Regions from separate parts of the Tuberibacillus sp. Marseille-P3662 genome, predicted to be linked through region 1. Evidence: riboswitches for the same ligand, from Rfam matches in the RefSeq annotation. Region 1 holds a riboswitch; the other holds the start of a gene.
The links. A riboswitch is a leader RNA that binds a small molecule or an ion and turns the genes downstream of it on or off. The one in region 1 is predicted to bind S-adenosylmethionine.
Positions count from the first base shown of each region.

Region 2: it holds a riboswitch for S-adenosylmethionine, as region 1 does, so the genes downstream of both, B9Y89_RS10760 (methionine biosynthesis PLP-dependent protein) here and B9Y89_RS08690 (O-acetylhomoserine aminocarboxypropyltransferase/cysteine synthase family protein) in region 1, are expected to answer to the same signal.

Region 1 is NZ_FXBS01000006.1:37,922-41,508, forward strand. Features, by position in the region: gene B9Y89_RS08675 (anti-sigma-I factor RsgI family protein) at 1-800, shown strand, start outside; gene B9Y89_RS08680 (SCP2 sterol-binding domain-containing protein) at 797-1,153, shown strand; gene B9Y89_RS08685 (TlpA disulfide reductase family protein) at 1,136-1,555, opposite strand; SAM riboswitch class I at 1,660-1,766, shown strand; SAM riboswitch class I at 1,909-2,015, shown strand; gene B9Y89_RS08690 (O-acetylhomoserine aminocarboxypropyltransferase/cysteine synthase family protein) at 2,111-3,427, shown strand.
Region 2 is NZ_FXBS01000006.1:460,162-463,748, reverse strand. Features, by position in the region: gene metC (cystathionine beta-lyase) at 10-1,188, opposite strand; gene B9Y89_RS10760 (methionine biosynthesis PLP-dependent protein) at 1,181-2,293, opposite strand; SAM riboswitch class I at 2,392-2,506, opposite strand; gene B9Y89_RS10755 (YhcN/YlaJ family sporulation lipoprotein) at 2,627-3,250, opposite strand; gene nadE (NAD(+) synthase) at 3,326-3,587, opposite strand, start outside.

The DNA of each region.
Region 1 (3,587 bases):
ATAGTACTGACTATAAGGACATGTCCTTGAAAGCCTTTATGGATCAGCTAGTGGAAAATGTGAAACAAAAAGATTATGTAAAGCAGCAGTCAAACATTGTTGTTACCGCTGCTTTAACGGATGATATTAATCAGGACAAAAAGCAAAGGTATTTGAAAACTATTTCATCGGTTGTTAATAAAACGAAACAGCAGCTTGAGAATATGCCGACCGATGCGTTTAAGTTTGTTAAAACTACGATGGCTATCAGAAATAAGGCAAAGCAAAAAGGTATGTCTGCGGGAAAGTACCTGACTTTTTTAGATGCAAAAAAGCAAAATCGTCAATTGACCCTAGAGAAGGCGAAAACTTTAAGTGTTGCAGAATTAAATACTCCCCCTCCTTCAAATTCGACTGACCCAAAACCAGCGAATAAAGGGTTATTGGCGAAGGACCGTCAAAACAAAAATGAATCTGCTGAACAGACCCATGGTCAAAAGGCTAAGAAAAGTCAGTCATCCAATCATCAAGCAGATTCTAAAAAAGCAGCTACCGAAAGGCAGCATCATTCGATGGCGAACGACTCTAAGAAAGGTCATCAATCCTCAACAAACAAACAAGAGAAAAACAAACAAGCCAAGGATAAACAAGAGAAGAACAAGCAAGAGAAGAACAAACAAGAGAAGAATAAACATAAGGAAAAACAGCAAGGCAAAGCAAAGGTTACTCAACATCAAGGCCATGAACATAGACAAAAGAAGGGAATTCAATCGCCTGGCAAAGGTCAACCTATCCGTGTTGAAAAAAGAGGTGTAAAATGATACTTAGAGAAATTTTAGATGCTTTTATCCATACCCTTTCATTAAAACCGGTTTTAGAGCCGTTGTATAAAGATAAGCCGATGACTATTAATATCCAATCAACCCATGAACAAGTCTGGATGCGACTGAACCAAGAAGGGGGTCACGTCCTTGAGTCTAATCCCGAAACGGCTGATGTGTTTTTGAGCGGTCAGGATAAAGTGATTGAAGCAGCTATGACAGGCGCTGAACCTATGCTTTCATTGCAAAAAAATGGCCACCTTAATACACAAGGTAGCCAGAACCATTTGCTAGCGCTCGAATCGCTTTTTTTGTTAACAGGTCACAAGTCCCACTTATTTCATAACCATTGATAATGACCGGATAATCTCATAAAAGGACGCTTTGTCACCGAACGAATCGAAGATGTTATGCTGCTGATCTAAAATCACGGTTGTGGGCACCCCGCTGCATTGATAATCATCATAAGTGGTTGTCCCATTATCTTTTAAAACTGGAAACGGTAACTCGTGATTGTTCATGAATTCAACGCCATTAGCGGCATCCGCTTCTCTGCCTGTAACATTAATCGTGAGAAAGGCTAAGGCATCATGATCCATTGTTTGGTAAAAATTTGTTTTCTTTGGTAGGTCTTTTTGACAATCAGGACACCATGATACCCAGAATGTAATCATTACGGGCTTTCCCTGATAGTCCGATAGTGATACGAATTCATTTGTTTGAGCATTAATGAGGTTAAAGTCGGGTGCTTTCATGATTTTCAACACCTTTCAGATAGTCACTAATACTATCATGCCTTAAAATAATATAGTTGACAATCCAATTGTATAGCGCTATTATTCAGAATAATATTAAATGTTTCTTATCCAGAGAGGTGGAGGGTCTGGCCCTATGAAGCCCGGCAACCACCGGAGATGTTCCGGAAAGGTGCCAAATCCTGCAGGCAGAAGGCTTGAGAGATAAGGTTAGTGATCTGATTGAATAACCTCTGTCTCTTAGGCAGGGGTTTTAATAATTTTTTAGTTTTTTGATAAAAATGCATTGACAAAATATTTGGGCATTGGTATTATTTTTATTAATAAGTTGATGCGTTAACTTAATAAAGTGATTCTTATCCAGAGAGGTGGAGGGACTGGCCCTGTGAAGCCCGGCAACCCCGGAAATTGTTCCGGAAAGGTGCCAAATCCTGCAGGTATCATGCCTGAAAGATAAGATAGGCCCATATCCCAACCTCTTATCTTTTCAAGGTAAGAGGTTTTTTTTCATTGAATACCGGCTTTTTGGCCGAAAATATAGGAGGGTATTGTTTTATGACAGATCAAGACAAGCAGTATGCGTTAGAAACGGTGTTATTACACGGTGGACAGGAACCAGATTCAGCGACAGGAGCGAGAGCTGTACCTATTTATCAAACCACATCTTATGTTTTCAACAGCACTGAACATGCGCAGGCTCTATTCGGATTAGAAGAGCCGGGAAACATTTATACCCGCATCAATAATCCAACAGTTGAGGTGTTTGAGAATCGGTTAGCGCAATTGGAAGGTGGTGTCGGTGCGCTAGCAACCGCATCAGGGGCAGCAGCGATTACTTATGCTATTTTGACCATGGCTCAAAGTGGCGATGAAATTGTTGCAGCTTCGGAATTATATGGCGGAACATATAGTCTTTTTGCGAATACACTTCCTAGATATGGAATCAATGTGACGTTCGTGGATCCCAATGATAGCAATCAACTTAAGTCAGCAATAACTGATAAAACAAAAGCTGTTTTTGCAGAAATTATCGGTAATCCTAGTTTGAATGTTCTGGATATTGAAACGGTAGCTGGTATTGCGCACGATAATGGTATACCTTTAGTTGTCGATAATACATTTGCAACGCCTTATGCTTGCCAACCGATTAAGTGGGGAGCCGACATCGTCGTTCACTCAGCAACAAAATGGATAGGCGGTCACGGTAACTCAATTGGAGGTGTGATTGTCGACGGAGGGACCTTTGATTGGGCTAACGGACGCTTCCCTGATTTTACGACACCTGATGAAAGTTACCATGGTTTGCGCTATGCCCAAGATTTGGGTGCGGCGGCTTTTATTACGAAAGCAAGAGTCCAACTCTTAAGAGATACAGGGGCGGCTTTAAGTCCATTTAATGCGTTTTTACTATTACAAGGACTTGAAACTTTGCATCTAAGAATTAAAGCGCATAATGACAATGCGGAAAAAATCGCTGAATACCTAAAAAATAGTAAAAACGTAGATTGGGTGCTACATCCAAGTCTTCCTGAACATCCGGCGTATGAGCTGGCTGATAAGTATCTTGATAACAGTGCAGGATCAATCGTCACATTTGGTATCAAAGGTGGTCGTCAAGCGGGTCGAGAGTTAATCAATAATATTGATCTGTGGTCGCACTTGGCTAACGTTGGTGATGCCAAATCCTTAATCATTCATCCAGCAACAACCACACATCAGCAGCTGAGTGATGAGGCACTCAAAAATTCTGGTGTTACCGAAGATTTAGTTCGCTTATCTGTAGGAATTGAAAACATCGATGATTTAATTGCAGCGTTAGATACAGCACTTGATTATGCTGTCAAGCAAGCGAATCCGTCAACGATTGGGTGATTTTTATAATAAGGCTCTGTTAAACGTAACTGTTGATTCTAGCTCCAGGCGTTCGCTTTCCGCGGGCAACGCTTCAGCCTCCTCGGAAGACAACCACTTCCTGCGGGGTCTTCAGCTGTTGCTTTTCCCGCAGGAGTCTCACGCCTTCCTCTCCAATCAA
Region 2 (3,587 bases), 420 kb from region 1:
GTATTAAAGCTACTGCTTCGAGACAGCAGCCGCTTCCACACCTGATAAAGCTTGTGTTAGATCTTGAATTAAATCATCGTGATCTTCTAGTCCAACAGAAAGACGCAATAATCCGTCCGTAATGCCTCGTTTCTCCCTTTCGACAGCTGGCATGGAGGCGTGCGACATTTTAGCCGGATAAGACAAAATGGATTCAACGGCACCGAGACTTACTGAGAACACCGGAATTTGCATGTGTTCTGTCAATTGGCGAACGGCCGCTTCATCGTGCAAACTAAAAGAAAGTACAGCACCAGTATCATTAGCTTGACTTAAATGTAAATCGCGGCCTGGATCTGACGCGAGTCCAGGATAGTAGACATTGTCGACACTGGGGTGTTCTTCTAGAAAAGCAGCGATGGTTTTAGCGGATGCTGTTGACTGGTTCATACGCACCTGCAGGGTTTTTAATCCGCGCAAAACAAGCCACGCATCTTGCACGCCGAGAATGGCTCCAAATGAATTCTGTAAAAAAGCAATCTGGTCACCGAGATGCTGATCTTTAACAACAGCCAAACCAGCCACAACATCGCTGTGCCCTGCGATAAACTTGGTCGCGCTATGTAAAACAACGTCAGCACCCAATTCAAGTGGACGCTGCACAGCCGGTGTAGCAAAGGTGTTATCAACAAATGTCAAACAACCATGAGACTGCGCTAGTTCTGTCACAGCACGGATATCCGTAATTTTTAATAATGGATTTGAGGGTGTTTCAATATAAATGACTTTTGTATTGCTTTGAATATGACGGGCCACCATTTCTATATCAGTTGTATCCACAAACGTGTGCTCAATACCAAAACGGCCTAGCACCTCGGAGGTCATTCGATATGTGCCGCCATAGACATCTTCTGAAAGCAAGACATGGTCTCCTTGCGAAAGTAACATGAAGGCTGTTGAAATCGCAGCCATGCCTGAAGCAAAGGCGAAACCTTGAACGCCTCCTTCCAAATCAGCAATCGCATCTTCTAAAGCTGCCCTTGTTGGATTGCCTGACCGGCTGTAATCGTACTGGCCAAAATGATCCATATCAAACTGATGGAAGGTCGATGCCGGTTGAATTGGGACACTGACTGCGCCCGTGTTCGGATCGACTTTATGTTGATTATGCAAGAGCTTTGTCTGAAAACAATAAGTTGCTTCACCCACGAGTGATCACCTCTTTCTGTTTTTGCAAGGCCAGATCAAGATCAGCCAGCAAATCATCAATATATTCAACACCGACAGACATACGAAGGAGTCGATTACATACCCCTTGTTCAATACGGATCGCTTCGGGAATATCTGCATGTGTTTGTGTTGCCGGATAAGTAATAAAACTCTCAACACCGCCAAGACTTTCAGCAAATGCGATCACTTGTAACTGCTCGAGAAACGGGGCCACACCATCTTCCGAATGTAAACGAAACGAAAGCATACCACCTTGGCCCGGATAAAGAACGTCTTTAACGGCCGAGTGCTTTTGAAGAAACTGAGCAATCCGTTTCGCATTCGCTTCATGCTGCCTCATTCTCAGCCCTAATGTTTTCATACCGCGCATAAGCAACCAACAATCGAACGGTGATAAGACGGCACCTGCAGCATTCTGATAGCTAGCCAGTTGTTCACCCGTTTCCTCGCTCTTGGTCACAATCAAACCAGCGAGAACGTCGTTATGTCCGCCGAGATACTTAGTTCCACTATGGACAACAACATCCGCTCCTTTGTCAATCGGCTGTTGCAACAGCGGCGTATAAAATGTGTTATCCACGATCAAAAGTAATCCATGCTGGCGCGCGATTTGGGCCACAGCCTCAATATCGGTTTCATGCATCAATGGATTGGTCGGCGTTTCGATAAAAATCGCTTTTGTGCGTTCGCTAATCCTTGATACCGTATCAGTGATATCAAGGAAATGATGGTATTGAAACGACAAACCCCACTTACCAGCAAAATCCTCAAACAATCGATAGGTCCCGCCATACAAATCTTCGGAAACTAACAGCTCATCTCCGGAAGAAAATAAAGACAAAACGGCTTGGATCGCTGCCATTCCTGAGCTGAAAGCTATCCCTCGCCTGCCACCTTCCAATTCAGCAATGGCATCTTCCAAAATAGCGCGAGTCGGATTACCCGTTCGTGTGTAATCATAACCGGTCGATTGGCCGAGACCCTGGTGACGATAGGCTGTAGACAAATAGACGGGTGGGCTGACTGCTCCCGTTATTTCGCTTTGGTTACCAATTTGAGCTAAAATAGTTTCGATGTTCTTCAATGTGTTCATCCCCTTAACCCGTCATTATTTCAGATAAATTAAAAAGCAGGCCTCATCTATTCTAAAGAGAGGTCTGCTTTATCAACATCGACGCATCGATCTTATCTTTCAAAGCATGTGCTTTGCAGGATTTGGCACCTTGTTCACATATATTAGTGTCGAACAGGTTGCCGGGCTTCGCAGGGCCAGTCCCTCAGCCTCTCTTGATAAGTTTTTTAATTGTAAATATTGTTCATCATATTAACACTGTGTATAAGCATTGTCAATGCTTACAATTTTAAAAAATATCATAAAAAAATAAACGAGCAGGGGCAAACCTGCTCGTTTATTTTTTTATTTATTATTATTCTCGAAAGGGCGTTTTGCTGCATTGCCAATATCCTGCATGATACCTCTAATATCTGATTGCACCTCATCCGTATTGCCATTATCGACTTTGTCATAGACATCGCCAATTCGGTTAACGATGCTTTCATCAGAAACGACACGAATATTTTTGTCACGGACAAGACTTTTCGCCGTTGTACGGACTTTTTCTTCTATATCTTGAGTATTGGCATTATCATCGTTTGTATCGATACCGATGACGACCGTATTGCCATTTATCAATGCATGAGCATCGTCAACACCGCTCAAACGGTTAACTTGACTGGCAATCCGACGTGTGGCTTCCGTATCATAGACATATTGATCACCATTGTCATAATTGTTATTCTTATTTTTATTAGGATTGTTCTTATTATTATCCATATCAATGTTCTCGGCATTTTCTGGATCCTGAACATTGGGTTGGTTTGCTAGCGGCCCTCTAGCATCATTATTATTGGCGTTGTTGTTATACCGGACGTCCCTCAACCCATTTTCGTTCATACCCTGATTGTCGTCGTTAGCACCACAGCCGGTAAGCATTCCACTCGCCATTAAAGCGGTAGACAGAGTTAAAAGTGTTTTTTTCAACTCAAAAAACCCCCTTTCATCATTAGCGTGTGAAAAGGGGGGATTCGTTAACCCTGTTACATTAAGGTTCCAATGTTAAAATTTTCGTGGTGGAGACGCAGCCAACTCTCGCTTATGTTTTGAACGATCATGAAGCGAGGTAATAATCGCTTCATCTTCTTCGGGAATGCTTTGCCCTAATATGTAAGCATCAATTTTGTCATAGGTCGTTCCCATTTCATTTTCATCTGTTTGGCCTTCCCAAAGACCGGCACTTGGCTTCTTCTCAATGATTGTATCCGGAACCCCTAAAGCTTTCGCTAATTCACTCACTTCACCTTTTGTATGATGTACAAGC